Regions from separate parts of the Pantoea sp. CFCC18179 genome, predicted to be linked through region 1. Evidence: predicted binding sites of a transcription regulator. Region 1 holds the regulator's gene; each other region holds the start of a gene.
The links. The regulator Fur, encoded in region 1, represses iron uptake genes when iron is present. The targets are predictions, from matches to a motif close to ATAATAATGAGAACNACTATCAA.
Positions count from the first base shown of each region.

Region 1 (4,632 bases):
CGATTCGCCGTATCTGGATAATCAGCATCGCGACGCCCTGCTTCGCCAGTTCCCGCAAGCGCACGCACATGTGATCAGCGGCGCGGGACATTGGGTGCACGCCGAGAAACCTGATGCGGTTTTGCGCGCGGTTCGACGTTTTTTTAACCTGTAAAAGCAAAAGCTTGCTGTCTATGCTTTAGGGTTGGCGTCAGGGAAGGCGCTGGAGTATGATGTCGCGCTAAAAATTTGCCGCGGATATTTTCGCCGCGGTCGGGCCGATAATGTTTTAATCGCGCAGCGCCTTTCCGCCGTTCGCGCCCACTCAGTTTTACAAACCATGGCAAAAGAACAAACAGACCGTACAACGCTTGATCTCTTCGCAGACGAGCGGCGTCCTGGTCGCCCGAAAACCAGCCCGCTGACGCGCGATGAACAATTGCGTATCAACAAACGTAATCAGCTCAAGCGCGATAAAGTGCGTGGGCTGCGTCGTGTCGAGCTGAAAATGTCCAGCGAGGCGGTTGATGCGCTGAGCACGCTGGCCGACCAGCAAAACATCAGCCGCAGCGAATTGATTGAACAAATGCTGCTGGCGCAGCTCAAACTGTCGTAACGCGCGCAGACCGCACGCAGGAACAAATGTCGTGGCTTTACAAGTTCCGCGCTTTTTCCCGGTCTGCTATTATTCGCATATCTGTGCAGTCAATTGACTGACTTCCACACTCAGGATTTAAGAGGCTACCTAACTCATGGCAATCGTAGGCATTTTCTTCGGCAGCGATACCGGCAACACTGAAAACATTGCAAAAATGATCCAGAAACAACTGGGTAAAGATGTCGCCGAAGTGCATGACATTGCTAAGAGCGCCAAAGAAGATCTCGATGCCTTCGATATCCTGCTGCTGGGCATTCCAACCTGGTATTACGGCGAAGCGCAGTGCGATTGGGATGATTTCTTCCCGACGCTGGAAGAGATCGACTTCAACGGCAAATTGGTTGCGCTGTTTGGCTGTGGCGATCAGGAAGATTACGCCGAGTACTTCTGTGATGCGATGGGCACCATTCGCGACATCATTGAGCCAAACGGCGCGGTGATCGTCGGTCACTGGCCAACCGAAGGCTATCATTTCGAAGCGTCGAAAGGTTTGGCGGATGACAAACACTTCCTCGGCCTGGCGATTGACGAAGATCGTCAGCCAGAGTTGACCAACGACCGTGTTGAGAAGTGGGTGAAGCAAATCTTTGACGAATTGCAATTGAAAGAGATTATCGAAGCCTAATTCCCTTCTCTTCCCGATGTGGGCGCTGACTCACATCGGGCAACGGAATTTCCTATAAAAATAATAGCTACGGTTTTTTAACTTTTCCCCGCAAATCTGTAGAATACCCGCAATGGTCATCCGCTTATTCCTCTGGCAGTAGAATGAGGCTGAGTGAAATGGAATCCAAAAACCAAACGTCTTGAAGACGTTAGAGACATTATCCTTACCGCTAATGGTGATTAAGGACGTTGCCTTGGTTTTCATTTCACTGCTTGAGTTCTATAATGAGACGCAAATGAGAATGCGCGTTGACCTAAACATTCAAGGCCCCTGCGCCGTAAGTGACTAGCAAAGTAACAGGACAATATCCGCATGACTGACAACAACTCCGCATTGAAGAAGGCTGGCCTGAAAGTCACTCTCCCCAGACTGAAAATTCTGGAAGTGCTTCAGGGACCCGGACCCGAGTCCCATCACGTCAGTGCGGAAGATTTGTATAAACGCCTGATCGATATGGGCGAAGAGATTGGCCTGGCAACGGTATATCGCGTTCTTAACCAGTTTGACGACGCGGGCATCGTAACCCGTCATAACTTCGAAGGCGGTAAATCCGTATTTGAACTGACTCAGCAGCATCATCACGATCACCTGATTTGCCTGGATTGTGGCAAGGTTATCGAATTCAGCGATGAATCAATCGAAACGCGTCAGCGTGAAATTGCCACTCGCCACGGTATCAAGCTCAGCAACCACAGCCTGTACTTGTATGGTCACTGTGCTCTGGGAGACTGCCGCGAAGACGATACGCTCCACGATAAATAATCGAGTGTGCTATGCAGTATAAAAAAACCGGCGCTTAAGCCGGTTTTTTTACGTCTGAATTAGGCAACGAAGGTTTCTTGCAGATAGCGCCAACGCGGAATCGGCGTGCTGCAATCCAGCACCGCCAATGAGATGCGAGTTTGATTGACGCCATTCATCATCTGCAATTCACGATACTGAATTGTCACTTCCTGGCTTTGCTGCGAAATGATGGCATGCTCGCTGGTGGCAATGCGCATCCCTTCGCGTTGACCATGCAACTGGCGAAACAGCGTTTCCATTTCATGGATGTCCATCTGTTTGCCTTGCGGCGTCACCATTTTAAATTCGGGATGAAAGTGCGATAAAAACAGATCAATGCTGTCATCGCTACCTTCTGCCTGGTTAAAAATACGTTCGATAAGCTGATGTAAAACCACCACGCTGTGTTTGGCTTCCAGAGCGAGACTTGTCATTTTTCTTCCTTCGATAACCCGCGGAGCAACGTCTGAGAGCGCATAGCCTACCTGAAAAAAAGTTTTTCACACTGGCAAATGGATTAATTTTGCTAAAGTCAGAATAGTCGCAAGAAAGGCAATTAGCACATTATTAGCGAATCAGCATAAATGGTTGTTTGAGGCCAAATGCAGGCAATAAAAAAGGGCGATTGCTCGCCCTTTCGTTATCTTATGGTGCTAGAAACAAAAACAATTAATCGCCGATTTTTGCCCAGGTATCACGCAGGCCAACGGTACGGTTGAATACCAATTTGGATGGCTGCGAGTAGACGCTGTCAGAACAGAAATAGCCTTCGCGTTCAAACTGATACGCTGCCATTGGCGCAGCTTCACGCAAACCTGGCTCAACGAAGCCCTGCTTGATTTCCAGTGAAGCTGGGTTGATGGTGGTGAGGAAGTCCTCCGCCGCTCCAGGATTTGGCACGCTGAACAGACGATCGTACAGGCGGAATTCTGCTGGCAGTGCATGAATAGCGGAAACCCAATGGATCACACCTTTCACTTTGCGGCCATCCGCCGGATCCTTGCTCAAGGTATCCACATCACAGGTGCAGTAAATGCAGGTGATGTTGCCTTCTTCATCCTTCGCCACTCGCTCGGCACGAATCACGTAGGCATTACGTAGACGCACTTCTTTACCCAGCACCAAACGTTTGTATTGTTTGTTGGCTTCTTCACGGAAGTCAGCGCGATCAATCCACACTTCACGGCTGAATGGCACTTCACGCGTGCCCATCTCCGGATTGCTTGGGTGATTCGGCATGGTGAGGATCTCTTCGTGACCCGCTGGCAGGTTTTCAATCACCACCTTCAACGGATCCATTACCGCCATGGCGCGCGGCGCGTTCTCATTGAGATCGTCACGAATGCATGATTCCAAAGACGCCATCTCAACGATATTGTCCTGCTTGGTCACACCAATGCGGCGGCAGAATTCACGGATTGAAGCCGCGCTGTAACCACGACGGCGCAGACCGGAAACAGTCAGCATGCGTGGATCGTCCCAACCTTCAACAACCTTCTCGCTCACCAACTGCGTCAGTTTACGCTTAGACATCACCGCGTATTCCAGATTCAGGCGCGAGAATTCGTACTGGCGCGGATGCACTGGAATAGTGATGTTATCCAACACCCAATCGTACAGGCGACGGTTGTCCTGGAATTCCAAGGTGCACAGTGAATGCGTAATGCCTTCAATCGCATCCGAAATGCAGTGGGTGAAATCGTACATCGGATAGATGCACCATTTGCTGCCCGTCTGATGATGATCGGCAAACTTAATGCGATACAGCACCGGATCGCGCATCACGATAAAGCTGGAAGCCATGTCGATTTTGGCACGCAAGCAGGCTTTACCTTCTTCGAAGCCGCCATCGCGCATCTTCTGGAACAGCGCTAAGTTCTCTTCCACGCTGCGATCGCGATACGGGCTATTTTTGCCCGGTGCAGTCAACGAACCGCGATATTCACGGATTTCGTCAGCAGACAGTTCATCAACGTAAGCCAATCCTTTGTTGATCAGCTCAACCGCATAGTTGAACAGTTGATCGAAATAGTCTGAGGAGTAACGAATGTTGCCGCTCCACTCAAAGCCCAGCCATTGCACGTCACGCTTGATGGATTCGACAAACTCCAGATCTTCTTTCACTGGGTTGGTATCGTCGAAACGCAGATTGCACTGGCCTTGGTAGTCTTGCGCAATACCAAAGTTCAGGCAGATAGATTTCGCATGGCCAATATGCAGGTAACCATTGGGCTCAGGCGGGAAACGGGTATGCACACTGTTGTGCTTACCGCTCGCCAAATCTTCGTCGATGATCTGACGAATAAAGTTCGTTGGGCGGGCTTCAGCCTCACTCATCTCAAAATCCTCAAAAACTATAACGGGTGATTTGTACCACGAAGTAACGGAGTATGATCCACAAAGCGCAGGAGGGAAACAACCGTTTGTTGGTCGTTTTAAAACAAAAAAGGCAGGAATTGCTTCCTGCCTTCTGGGTCAATCACAAGGACTTAGCCTTTAACCTCATACAACGGGGTTTGACCTGCCACTACTGAACCGCTGGCCA
Region 1 is NZ_JBNBPM010000005.1:144,549-149,180, forward strand. Features, by position in the region: gene ybfF (esterase) at 1-154, shown strand, start outside; gene ybfE (LexA regulated protein) at 320-595, shown strand; gene fldA (flavodoxin FldA) at 732-1,262, shown strand; gene fur (ferric iron uptake transcriptional regulator) at 1,617-2,066, shown strand; gene ACPUC7_RS11995 (hypothetical protein) at 2,126-2,521, opposite strand; gene glnS (glutamine--tRNA ligase) at 2,757-4,424, opposite strand; gene nagE (N-acetylglucosamine-specific PTS transporter subunit IIBC) at 4,577-4,632, opposite strand, start outside.

Region 2 (4,632 bases), on a different contig from region 1:
AAGGTGAGCGACAGCGGATGCAGCAACGTGCGGCCTGGCACACGAAAACTGACGTTATCCAGCCTGAAGGTGGTTTCTGCGTGGTGCGGATGCTGCATGATAATCCCTGGTTAATAGGCGCCGGAGCGCCCTTTTTATCAGTATCAGAAGCGGAACGTCGCGGTAGCGACAACTTGGCGACCCGCGCCCCAGAAGCAACCGTAAGTCTGGAAGCAGCTGGCAACGTATTCACGGTCAAGCAGGTTATTCACATTCAACGCGATGCTCGAACCGTACAGCCCAACGCGGCCCAGATCGTATTTCACCATCGCATCCATCACCGCAGCGCTGCCGACTTTAAAGGTGTTGGCAGGATCGCCATAGCTTGAACCAATGTAACGGCCACCGACACCGGCGCTAAAGCCACTCAATGCCCCTTCATTGAAGGTGTAATCACCCCACAATGAAGCCATCTGTTTCGGCACCTGAACCGGCGTGTTGCCTTTCAGGGTGAAATCTTTGGTGTATTCCGCGTCGGTGTAAGTGTACGAAGCGATCATGTTGATGTTGGCATTAAGCGCCGCTTTGGCTTCCAGTTCCGCACCGCGCGCACGAATTTCACCTGATGGAACCTGTTTCAGTCCATTGTTAGGATCGGAGGACAGGTTGTTGGTTTTGGTCAGGTTATACAGCGCAGCCGTCAGGACGATTGGGCGATCTTTTGGAACGTATTTGACGCCAACTTCGTACTGCTCACCTTTCGACGGTGCAAAGCTTTGACGCGGCGTGCCGAACAGATCAAAGTCATTTGGCTCAAATGATTGGCTGTAGCTGAAATACGGCGTAATACCGTTATCAAACAGATAGTTGATGCCGCCGCGCCAGGTAAATTGGCTATCATTACGTGAAACGCTACCGTTGTCGCTGCGAACTACGCTGTTTTGTTGCAGCCAGTCGTAACGTCCACCGATAGTCAGCAACCATTTATTCCACTCGGCCTGATCCTGAACATACAGACCGGTTTGCTTCATCTCATTCAGCTGATAAGGCGTCGCTGAACCAAAATCAAAGTCATCATGCTGCGGATTATAGAGATCCATTGGTGTGGCCGAACCAAACGCAGCATTGATGTCATTACGCATACGCTGGAAATCTACGCCAGTCAGCAAAGTATGTTGAACATCGCTGGTAGCAAATTTGCTTTCTAACTGCGTATCCACGGTGAAGTTTTGCAGACGCTCATTATCCACCACGGTATTGCGTTGCAAGGTATGGTCGAGTTCGCCTACTGGAACCGTTGGGCAACTGGCTGCGGTACAAATCCCCTGACCATAAACCGTTTTCTGCGCGGTTTTCATTTCGGTGAAACGCAGGTTCTGACGCACGGTGAAAGTGTCATCAAAGCTATGTTCAAAGGCGTAACCGACCATACGCTCATAGCGCGAATAGCTGTTGTTATTAGCCCCTTCGTTGAAGTTATTCGGTAAACGACTGCCGTTTGGCAGCGGTTTTACCGTGCCTTCCATCGGCAACCAACCGTAATAACCGGTTTCCGGCTCATTTTGCAGATAAGAGAGGAAGGTAAAGCTGGTGCGATCGTTTGGACGCCAGGTAAATGACGGTGCGATGGCGTAGCGCTTCTGCTTGGCATTGTCCTGCTGATCGTTATTGGAACGCGCCATGCCGGTTAAACGATATGAAAACTCACCGTCATCGTCCAGCGCATCACTGAAATCGAAGCCGGTTTGCATCAGATTGTCAGTGCCCATTTTGAACTGCACTTCGCGCAAGGTTTCCGTGGTTGGGCGCTTGCTGACCATGGTAACGATACCGCCGGGATTGCTTTTCCCGTACAACACCGACGTAGGTCCGCGCAACACTTCGACGCGTTCCAGCATGTAAGGATCGATCACGGCATCATTGTAGAAATTGCCCTGCATCTTCAAGCCGTCGAGATAGTTGTTCTGGTTTTGGCCGCTTGAAGAGAAACCACGGATGATCACTTGATCGTAAGTATTGGATGAACCGCGCGTGCCACTCATGACGCCTGGCGTGTATCCCAACGCTTCTTTCACTGAATTAGGCTGACGAATGTCCATCTCCTGACGCGTCACCACAGAAACCGATTGCGGATTCTTTTCGATCGGCGTGTCGGTTTTGGTACCGGTGGCGCTGTGCTTCGCGGCGATAGTCGGCGACGGGCCCCACGCGCTTTCTTGTGGCGCGGTGCTATTGGCATCCGCACTCACCACAACAGTCTCTTCGGCCAACGCTTGTGCGCTGAGGGTGCCCATGCTCAGGGCAATCAATAAAGCTAACGGGCGTCGGGTGGAAATCGCGCGCAAAGAACAAGGATTGTTTCGTGTATTCATAAAGTGGGATCTCTCGAAAAATGTCGATGCAGGTGAATACAAACGAGAATGATTATTATGACGCACGGATTTTAGGCGAAAGCGCGCCTTAATCGCAACTTGTAATGCCCGCGAGCGCGGCGTTTGCCGCCAGATCGTGCAAATCTATGATCGCGATTAATAAAGTTTCAGGCGTAAAAAAGGGCGCCGCAGCGCCCTTAAGAGGTTCAACAACTTATTACTTGCTGCCGAACATATCTTTAATCCAGCCTGCTACGCCGTCTGAGTCTTTTTGCTCATTCTGCGGTTGCTGCTGTTGTTGTTGCTGTTGCTGCTCTTGTTGTTGCTGCAACTGCTGCTGTTGTTGCTGAACCTGCTGTTGCTGCTGTTGGCACAGCGCATTGGGATCCAACGACCACACCGGCAGCGAACGCCAGGTGCTGCTGCCGCTACCGCAAATGAAGTTACCCGCAGAATCGACGTTCATCTGCGTGATATCTTCCGGCGGCGTCAGCACCAGCGGCATTGGTGCCTGATTGTCGAGGTAGCGACGATATAGCTGCATCGCACCACTGGCACCGTACAGTTTCGAGGTCTGGTTGTTATCGCGGCCAACCCAGGTAATCGCCACTTCTTTGCCATCCACGCCAGCAAACCAGCTATCGATCAGGTCGTTGGTGGTACCGGTTTTACCTGCCAGATGCGCATTCGGGTAACGCGCACCTAAGGCACGCGCGGTGCCGTGATCGGCCACTTGCTGCATAGTGTAGAGCGTCAGATACGCGGCCTGCGCCGGTTCAACACGCTGCGCCTGCGGATAGCTCTGATACAGCACCGTGCCATCTTCCGCGATCACCGAACGCACCGCCGACAACTCAGCGCGGTTACCGCCGCTGGCAATCGACTGGAACGCCTGCGCCACTTCGATTGGCGTTAGGTTCAACGCACCCAACAACATCGCTGGCACGGGATGCAGCTGATCTTTCGGCACGCCCAGTTTGGTCCAGGTATCGACCACCGAATCCAGTCCCAATGTCATACCCAGGTTAACCGTTGGCACGTTCATTGAATTGGTCAACGCATCCACCAGCATCACTTTGCCGCTGAAACGACGATCGTCATTCATTGGCTTCCAAACTGTGCCGTTCGGCTGTTTGAGCGCGATCGGTTCATCTGCAATCCAACTGTTGAGACGATAGCTGTTCGGCTGGCTCAACGCGGTCAGATAGGTCGCCGGTTTCGCCAGCGATCCAATCGAACGACGCGCCTGCAACGCACGGTTGTAACCGGCGAACTGCGGATCGGCACCGCCGACCATGGCGCGCACTTCACCGCTGAAGCGATCGACCACCACCATCGCGGTTTCCAGATCTTTCAGGCCACGCTGTTTCTTCAGGGTTGGAATGCCTTCCACCACCGCTTTCTCGGCGGCATCCTGTGAGATCGCATCCAGCGTGGTGAAGATTTTCACGCCAGAGAGATCTTTCATTTTGTCGCCCAGCTTGGCTTGCAGCTCGTTACGCACCATCTGCATAAACGCGGGCTGCGGCGTGATCACGCCACCTTTCGGCTGCACGCCGAGTGGACGCGCCGACAGCATGTCATACAGTTCCTGGTCGATGACGTTCTGCTGCTGCAACAGACGCAGCACCAGATTACGACGCTCCAGCGCCAGTTTCGGGTTACGCCACGGATTGTACAGCGACGCACCTTTCACCATGCCGACCAGCATCGCTTGCTGATCAAGGCTCAGCTCATCCACCGGACGACCGAAGTAATACAGACTCGCCAGTGGGAAGCCGCGGATCTGATCGTTACCGGTTTGGCCGAGATAGACTTCGTTGAGATACAGCTCCAGGATGCGATCTTTGCTGTAACGCGCATCCATGATCACCGCCATATAGGCTTCACGCGCTTTACGCCACAGCGAACGCTCGTTGGTGAGGAACAGGTTTTTCACCAGCTGCTGCGTCAAGGTACTGCCGCCCTGCACCGCTTTACCGGCGGTGATGTTGGCGAGGAACGCACGACCAATCGAGTACGGGCTAATGCCGTCGTGCTCGTAGAAGTGACGATCTTCGGTGGCGATCAAGGTGCTGACCAGCAGATCCGGGAAACCGGCACGTGGCACGAACAGGCGCTGTTCACCGTTCGGCGACTGCAACATGGTGATCAGACGCGGATCGAGGCGGAAGAAGCCAAAATCGCGGCCGGTATCGAGGTTTTTAATCTCGCTCAACTCGTTGTTGCTAAACGTCAGACGCGCGTTGATCTGTCCTTCTTTACTGTCCGGGAAATCAAA
Region 2 is NZ_JBNBPM010000009.1:159,365-163,996, reverse strand. Features, by position in the region: gene fhuC (Fe3+-hydroxamate ABC transporter ATP-binding protein FhuC) at 1-98, opposite strand, end outside; gene fhuA (ferrichrome porin FhuA) at 144-2,351, opposite strand; gene mrcB (bifunctional glycosyl transferase/transpeptidase) at 2,569-4,632, opposite strand, start outside.
Region 2: a site for Fur is predicted at 2,388-2,410, ahead of fhuA (ferrichrome porin FhuA). Genes of this name have one in related genera too.

Region 3 (4,632 bases), on a different contig from region 1:
GGTGAATCGTCAAACGCAGTTCAGCCAAATAGCGCGCGCGCTGCGTCGCATCGAGAATCATTTTGCCGAAAGCCTAAGCGTCGACATGTTGGCGGCGGAAGTGAACATGAGCGTCTCAGCGTTTCATCACAACTTCAAAGCGGTGACGCAAACTTCGCCGCTGCAATACCTGAAACGTTATCGCTTGCATCAGGCGCGACTGATGATGTTGCAGGATGGCATGAAAGCCAGTGCCGCAGCGGTACGCGTAGGTTATGAAAGTCCGTCGCAGTTTTCGCGGGAGTTTAAGCGCTATTTCGGCGTGACGCCGGGAGAAGAGGCGAGCCGCGTGCGCCAAACGGTGCCGATGTTACCGTTTGACGCCGCGTCGTAATCAGGAGACTTTCTGGCGGCGCTTTTTCCAAATCACCACAATGCTGCCCGCCAGGCCGATAAATAGCAGGGCAATCGGCAGCACCATCAGGATCGCCATCACCTGATCTTCGTGACGTTTGATAAAGGGAACATGGCTGATGCCATAACCGAGCGTCACCACGATACCAACCCACAATAAGCCGCTCAGCCAGTTAAACAGTTGGAAGCGGCCATTCTTTAAGCCCGAAATCCCGGCCATGGTTGGCAGCAGCGTGCGCACAAATGCCAGGAAGCGGCCAACCAGCAGCGCCATCAAACCGTGACGATCAAACATATTCCACGCGCGCTGGTGATATTGCGCCGGCAGGTGCAAGAGCCAGCTTTTGACCAGTTTGGTATTGCCCAGCCAGCGCCCTTGCAGATAACTCAACCAACAGCCGAGGCTGGCGGCGGTAGTCAGAATCACAATGGTGGGCACGAAATCCATCACGCCTTTGGCAACCATGGCACCGGCTAATAGCAGTAAACTGTCGCCTGGCAGAAACGAGGCCGGCAACAAACCGTTTTCCAGAAACAGCGTCAAAAACATCACGCCGTAGACAATCCACACGACATCTGGATTTCCTAGCGCGGCAAAATCCTGATGCCAAAGCGCCCGGACAATCTCATGTAAAACACCCATCAGCTATTCCATCGAGTCACAAGGATTCTATTTTAACCTTCTGTGGCATGGCATTCGTTGATCTCTCTGCGCCGCCACAGCGTGGTTTACCTTCTGTTTAATTTCTTAAGCGTGCAAAGCCGGCTTTAAGGTCAGCCAGTAAATCATCGACATGTTCAAGGCCGATGTGCAGACGCACCAAGGTGCCGGTAAAATCAACGCCGCCCGCCGGGCGAATCGCCGCCAATTCTTCGGGCTGATTTGCCAGAATTAGCGATTCATAGCCGCCCCACGAATAGGCCATGCTGAAGTGATGGAAGTGGTCGAGATAGTGCGCCAACTGCTCAGGGCTCAATTTCTCGTGCAAGATAAAGGAGAACAAACCGCTGCTGCCGCTGAAATCGCGCTGCCAGAATGCGTGGCCTTTACACTGCGCCAATGCCGGATGATTGACGCGCGCCACTTCCGGCTGTGCTGCCAGCCATTCTGCCACCTGCAAACCGCTCTCTTCATGCTGACGCAAACGCGTGCCCAGTGTACGCAGGCCACGGCTTGCCATATAGGCGGTATCGGCATCGACCATTTGGCCCATCAGATACGAATTTTCACGCAGTTGCGCCCAGCAGCGTTCATTCGCTACCGCAGTACCGATCATCGCATCGCTGTGACCAATGATGTATTTGGTGCCAGCCTGAATCGAAATATCGATGTCATGCTCCAGCGCGTTAAACAACACGCCCGCCGCCCAGGTATTATCGATCATGATAATGGCGTCAGGCGCTTTAGCGCGCACCGCGGCAACAATTGCTGGGATGTCCTGTACTTCCATGGTGATCGACGCCGGGGATTCAAGGAACACCACGCGCGTATTCGGCTGAACCAGTTCACCAATTTCGCTGCCAATGCAGTGATCAAAGTAAGTGGTGGCTACGTTCAGCTTGCTGAGAATTTTAGAGCAGAAATCTTGGGTCGGTTCGTACACCGCGCCGCTGACCAGAATATGGTCTCCGGCTTCGACGAACGACAAAATGGCGTTGGAAACCGCCGCCGCACCACATGGATACAGCGCACAACCAGCGCCGCCTTCCAGTTCGGTCATCGCATCTTGCAGCGAGAAATGGGTGAGGGTGCCGCGACGACCATAAAACAGTTCGCCTTGCGCACGACCGGCAGTGGCGCGCTTTTTGTCGGCGACGGAGTCAAAAACCAGAGAGGAGGCGCGTTGAATCACGCTGTTAACGGAGCCTTGCGTGTAACGTTTACTGCGTCCCGCTGTGACAAGCTGGGTATCAATTTTTTTCGTTGCCATCACTGCCTATCCTGACATTTCCCACAAAACATCCACGTTACCACGAATCCGCGAACGGGGTTGAGCCTGATTACTGATTATCAGAGTGAGGCCAGTATTGCGTAAAACATCAGCTAAATTGTGGGATTGAATGACATTTTTGGTTTGTAAATAGTAATGAGAACCACTATCACTTCGGGCGTTTTTTTTGCTATGATCCGCGCTTCAATCGTGAACTGTGCAACAGAAGTTGGAGATGCAGCGTGGTAGCCAGTGATTTGATGCAAACGGACCTCTCCGTTTGGGGCATGTATCAGCATGCCGATATCGTGGTAAAGATTGTGATGATTGGCCTGCTATTAGCGTCGGTCGTCACCTGGGCGATTTTCTTCGGCAAATATGCTGAACTCAGCGGGGCGAAGCGTCGTCTGAAACGCGAACACCAAGCGCTGGGCGAAGCCCGATCGTTAAACGATGCTTACCGTGCTGCTGAAAACTTCAAAGGCAACAGCCACAGCGCTGTACTGCTCAATGATGCGAAGAATGAGCTAGAACTCTCAGCGGGTGCTGAAGATCTGGATGGCATTAAAGAGCGCACCAGCTTCCGCCTTGATCGTCGCGTCGCGGCGTTTAGCCGTCATGCTGGTCGCGGCAACGGTTTCCTGGCAACCATCGGCTCCGTCGCACCGTTTATCGGTCTGTTCGGCACCGTTTGGGGCATCATGAACAGCTTTATCGGTATCGCGAAAACACAAACCACCAATCTCGCGGTGGTTGCGCCGGGTATCGCCGAAGCGCTGCTGGCCACCGCCATTGGCCTGGTTGCCGCGATTCCTGCTGTGGTCATCTACAACGTCTTCGCCCGTATGATTGCCAGCTACAAAGCCTCGCTGGGCGATGTTGCCGCGCAAGTGATGCTGCTGCAAAGCCGTGATCTTGACCTCGGCAACGTCGATACCGCGAAAGAAGCCAACCGTCCGGCGGCGGCACAGAAACTGCGCGTAGGATAAGTATTATGGCGATGCGTTTAAACGATGACTCGGTTGGCGATGGCGAAATGCACGAAATCAACGTGACGCCGTTTATCGATGTCATGTTGGTTCTGCTGATCATCTTCATGGTTGCCGCGCCATTAGCCACGGTGGATGTGCGCGTGAATCTGCCTGCTTCCACCAGCGCACCACAGCCGCGCCCGGAAAAGCCGGTTTATCTCTCGATTAAAGAAGATAAGCAGATTTACATCGGTAACGACGCGGTAACCAAAGATACATTGGTGAACGTGCTGACGGCGCAAACCGAAGGCAAGAAAGACACCACCATCTTCTTCCAGGCGGATAAATCCGTGGATTACGCCACCTTGATGGAAGTGATGGATCAACTGCGTGAAGCCGGATATCTGAAGATCGGCTTGATGGGTATGGAAACCGTGAAGAAGTAACATTCCCTCCTGAACGCGTAAGGTCGCCATTTATGGTGACCTTTTTTTTTATCCCGCACCCAGTTTGTTAATTTCTTGTTACTCTTGGTCGTACTTTTGTAAACTGCAATGGTGAACAAGATCACATCTATTCCTGGCTCCGCAGGCTACAACGGGGGAAAAACCCAGGAAGGACAATATGAGCTCAAGTCACTCTTTACAAAAGTCATCGCAGGGCGGTGCCAAAACTATCTTTAGCGTTACCAGCGGTAACTTCCTTGAGATGTACGATTTCATGGTGTTTGGCTATTACGCCACGGCGATCGCCAAAACCTTTTTCCCCGGTGATGATCCTTTTGCCTCCTTGATGCTCACGCTGATGACTTTTGGCGCGGGCTTCCTGATGCGTCCACTTGGCGCGATTATCCTCGGCGCGTACATCGATCACCACGGTCGCCGCAAAGGGCTGTTGCTGACGCTGGGATTAATGGCGGTTGGTACCTTGACCATCGCGCTGGTGCCGGGTTACGCCACCTTAGGCGCGGCTGCGCCCATTCTGATTCTGCTTGGTCGCCTGCTGCAAGGTTTCTCGGCCGGTGTTGAGTTGGGCGGCGTGTCGGTGTATCTGGCGGAAGTGGCACCAAAAGGGCGCAAAGGCTTCTACGTCAGCTGGCAATCCGGCAGTCAACAAGTCGCGGTGATCTTCGCGGCGCTGTTGGGATTGGGCTTAAACCATCTGTTAGCCAAAGACGCGGTCACCGAATGGGGCTGGCGTATTCCGTTTGTGGTCGGTTGTATGATCGTGCCGTTCCTGTTCTACATTCGCCGCATGCTGGAAGAGACTGAAGCGTTCAGCCAGCGTAAACACCATCCTTCCATGAGCCAGATTATGCGCTCGGTGGGACAGAACTG
Region 3 is NZ_JBNBPM010000002.1:204,015-208,646, forward strand. Features, by position in the region: gene ACPUC7_RS05555 (AraC family transcriptional regulator) at 1-373, shown strand, start outside; gene ACPUC7_RS05560 (DedA family protein) at 374-1,036, opposite strand; gene metC (cystathionine beta-lyase) at 1,134-2,324, opposite strand; gene exbB (tol-pal system-associated acyl-CoA thioesterase) at 2,585-3,313, shown strand; gene exbD (TonB system transport protein ExbD) at 3,319-3,741, shown strand; gene ACPUC7_RS05580 (MFS transporter) at 3,920-4,632, shown strand, end outside.
Region 3: a site for Fur is predicted at 2,475-2,497, ahead of exbB (tol-pal system-associated acyl-CoA thioesterase). Genes of this name have one in related genera too.

Region 4 (4,632 bases), on a different contig from region 1:
CTAATGCCGATAACGGCCAAATTCTTCTCGCGCACCAACGAGTCAATCAAACTATTGATAATCAACTTGTTCTCTTCATCCAGGGCGCTGGTCACTTCATCCAGCAGCAACACTTTGGGCATAAATTGCAGATTACGCAGCAAGCCGACACGCTGCTTCTCGCCGCCGGAAAGTTGCTCAATGTTTTTATCCAACATCTCCGCCGCCAACTGCACGCTGGCCAATGAGGCCACTAATTGTTCACGTGTTGGCTTCTGCTGACGAATCTGCCACGGCAACGCCAAATTGTCGTATACCGTCTCGCCAAACAGCTGCGGCGTTTGGAAACAATAGGAAACTTGCTGACGATAGTGTTCGGGATTGAGCGTCGTGATGTCACGCTGTTCAAACGTAATTTTTCCGGCGCTGGCTTCCAGCAGCGAGGCGATGATCTTCAATAAGGTGCTTTTACCGCTGCCGGACGGGCCGGTCATCAATAACCGTTCACCGGCGTGGAGTTGCAGCGAAACCGGCGCTAACAGCGTGCGCCCCTGCATGGCGTAGCTCACCGCTTGCACATCCAGCAAGAGGGATTGGGTTGTCATGGGTATCTTCCAAAAAGTTTATGGCGTTTGCGATTTGCGCGCGCCGGGTCGCGTCAGCGCGTTACTGATTTCATACAGTTTGTTCATGCTATTCAAGGTGGCAATCGGCGCGGTCGCGGCTAATCCTAGCACCAGAATTTCCAGGCAGATCATCGGCGTGGCATGCACCGGCATTTTGTCGGCGGCACGGCTGCGCGGGATCTCAATCATCACATCGGCACGTTGCGCGAACATCGAATCGGTTGCGGCAGTCAGCAGAATAATCGGGATGCTGAGCCGCTGCGCCTCGGCAATTGTCACCCGGCCTTCAGGATGCGCACTTTTTTGCGCCATCATAATCAGCACATCGCCGTGGCGCATGTCAGCTATCTGCTCGCTGAGCGCAATGCCGGTGCGATTCAACACATATGATGCGCTGCCGTTGCGTTTGAACAGGCGCGCGGTGTAATCCGCCAGTATCGCCGACGCACCAATGCCAAAAATAGCCACCCGCTCCGCCTGTTGCAGCAGGTCAATCGCCTGTTGTATGGCTTCACGATTCGCGGCTGTCGCCAGCATTTCGCAGCTCATGCGATAGCTATCCAGCACAAAATCCACGCTGCCTTTCGCGTTCTGCGCCAGTTCATTGACGGTTGATGCCACCCGCGCCGGTGAACGTTGCTGCACCCCTAAATATTCTGCCATCACGATTTTGAGATCGCGGAAGCCCGAAAATCCCAACGCCTGGATGGCACGAATCACTGTGGCATCAGAGGTTTGCGTATCAATGGCAATACCGAGCGCCGTCTTCTCTAGCACCGCGCTGCGATGTTGATGGATGTAGTGCGCAACCTTCAATAAGCGTGGCGAGAGTTGATGTTTGCAGGCATGAAAACGTTCACCATATAAATCATAAGGACGTTTCTGGGTTTTCGGCGCGGAATGAGTCACGGCAGTTCAATACCTTTCAGTGCATGCGCCGGAATAACCCTATTATTGGCGCGAGGATTAAGAAAACCTTAATGCGTAAAAATAAGACAAAACAATCGATCAACTAAATGTGCCACGACATAACCCACCGTCGAACAGCAAAATGTAGTGTAAATTACAAAGCACAACAAAAACTACAACCACTACTACATAATGTCTTTATCATCATGAAATAAATGAAATTAAAAAACTACATTTAAATTTTATGTTGCAATCATTCATGTTTTTCTACTGTCGAAAAAACGATTTATTTAATTAAAAAATCCACAAACGTGCTAATAAAACACAACAATTTTGTTGTAAATGAAAATCAATCTCATTACTATCCAGACTTCTAAATATTCCTGTTTTGATGCGGATTTAAAATAATGAAGTATCTTTGTTTCTTTTCACCAGTGGTTAAATATACCCGCTCTGGCTCTCAGGTTTTACTGGCTTCGACCTTGCTGTACGGCACTTCTGCGATAGCAGCCGACTCAACTATTACCGTTACGGCAGATCAGTCTGCGGCTAGCGGCAGCTATAACCAGGAAGATGCGGCAGCCACCTTGCGCACCAACACGCCGCGCAGTGAAACCGCGCAATCGATCAGCGTGGTTACACCGCAAGTGATCAAGGATTATCAAGTCACCAGCCTGAATGATGCGGTGAAGTTTGTCAGTGGCGTGACGCAAGGCAACACGCTGGGCGGCACCGAAGATGGTTTTGTGAAGCGCGGTTTTGGCTCGAATACCGATGGATCGATTTTCATCGATGGCGTGCGCAGCAATCAGGGCTTAACCATGGATTCGAGTATCGACCATGTGGAAGTGTTGAAAGGATCGTCCTCGCTGCTGTACGGCATTCTCAATCCCGGCGGCATCATCAATTTGGTGAGCAAAAAGCCGCAGTATGAATGGAACACCCACATCAGCGGCGAATCCAGCAGCTTTGGCGGCGGCACCGGCATGGTGGACGTTACCGGGCCGCTGGGTAACGGTTTTGCTTTTCGTATGGTGGCGGAACGCCAGCGCGAAGATTACTGGCGCAATTTTGGCGTCAATGAACACACGTTATTGGCACCTTCCCTCAGTTGGTACGGCGATCGCGCATCTTTCAACATCAGTTACGTCGAGTATAAATATGACGTGCCATATGATCGCGGCACGGCGTTTATCGGCGGCAAACCGGTAGATATTCCCTACAATCGCCGTCTCGATGACAACGCTAACCACGCGTGGGGCAAGAACAAACGTCTCAACGTGACTTACGGCTACAACCTCAACGATGTTTGGGAAACGCATCTCAATTACGGCTGGATGCAGCGCCGTTACGACAGTAATGAAGTGCGCGCCACCGCGATTAACACCACCACCGGGATTGTCTCGCGCCGTGCCGATGCCAACCGTGGTTTCAACCATCAGACCGAATACACCTCGTGGGATATCAGCGGCTCGCCGGTGATCGCCGGAATGCAGCACGATCTGTTGCTTGGCGTCGATTACGAGCAGAACGAAACTTACAAAGCCCGCTCTTATCGCGGCACGGTTTCGCGCAGCTTTAATATGTACGATCCGGTGTACGGCGAAGAACCGGTGGTGAGCGACAGCACCTACAGCGATAGCATCAGTAATCTGCGCACTAACCTGTATAGCCGTTCGATCTTTGCCAAAGACAACATCCATCTGACTGACAAATGGATTGCCGTTTTGGGAGGCAGATTCCAGCGCTATACGCAAACGTCCAGCAATGGCTGGAATGATCCCGAGACAACGCTCAACGATCGCGGCAACGCCTTCCTGCCGCAACTCGGCGTGGTGTATAAAGTTTTACCGCAAGTGTCGTTGTACGGCAGCTACAGCAAGTCGTTCACACCATCAACGCAAACCGATGACAACGGTAATGTGGCTTCAACGGAAAAAGGCAGCACCTGGGAAGTGGGTTCCAAATGGCAAGTGTCACCGAGTTTGGCCGCGACGTTAGCGTTGTACCGCATCGATGAAACCGACATGTCGATCTTCATTAATGGCGTCACGCGCAACATTCCTAAAGCGCGTTCCACCGGCGCGGAGTTGGAATTAAACGGCGAGATCACGCCGGATTGGAATTTGATAGCCAACTACAGCTACGACAAAACAGAGATCGTTTCTGACAACGTCAATCCGGACAACGTCGGCAATCGTCTGGTGAACGCGCCGACCAACATGGGCAGCTTGTATCTCAGCCATACGCTGCGTTTCTCGTGGTTGCCGGGTGAATTGCGCCTCGGCGGCGGTGGTCGCTATGTTGGCACGCGTGCTGGCGATCCGGAAAACAGCTTTGTGATGCCCGCCTATACCGTAGCGGATGCGTTTATTGCGTGGGACAGCCAACTGGTGGGCAAACACACGCAGTTGAAGTTGAACGTAAAGAACCTGTTCAACCGTGAATACTACGAATCGAGCGCCGGTAACCTGCGCGTGATTGAAGGCGAGCCGCGCGTGATGTATCTGCAAGCGTCGGTGGATTTCTAAGGTGATTTGCTCCGTCCTCTTAGGGCGGAGCCATCAGAGAGAACGGTAATGAAACGAATTCTGCTGGCAGCGTTGTTAATGCTGCCTCTGCTTGCGCAAAGCAAAATGCTCACCGACAGTCTGGGCCGCGAGGTTGACGTGCCCGAAAATCCGCAGCGCCTGGTGATTGGTGAAAGCCGGATGATTTACACCCTGGCGCTGGTTGAAACCGGTAATCCGGCGAAACGCGTGGTGGGTTGGCCGGCGGATTTGCGCAACCTTGATAAGCAAACCTGGGATCGCTATGTAAAAGCCTTCCCGGAAATTGCCAATATTACGCAAATCGGCAATTCCAACTTTTCTCAGCTTAACGTGGAGAAAGTGATCGCGTTGCAACCGGATCTGGTCATATTGCCGGTTTACGCGCGCACGCCACCGAACAATTCACAGTTAATGCAGCAGTTAGCCGCCGCCCATATTCCGGTGCTGTTTCTCGATTTCCGCGTTGATCCGCTGAAAAATACCGTGGCGAGTTTAACCACGCTGGGCAAAGCGTTGAATGATGAAGCGAAAACCGAACGCTTTATTGCGTTCTATCAGCAACATAT
Region 4 is NZ_JBNBPM010000018.1:32,158-36,789, reverse strand. Features, by position in the region: gene fetA (iron efflux ABC transporter ATP-binding subunit FetA) at 1-584, opposite strand, end outside; gene ACPUC7_RS22160 (MurR/RpiR family transcriptional regulator) at 603-1,514, opposite strand; gene ACPUC7_RS22155 (TonB-dependent siderophore receptor) at 1,922-4,045, shown strand; gene ACPUC7_RS22150 (ABC transporter substrate-binding protein) at 4,094-4,632, shown strand, end outside.
Region 4: a site for Fur is predicted at 1,857-1,879, ahead of ACPUC7_RS22155 (TonB-dependent siderophore receptor). Genes of this name have one in related genera too.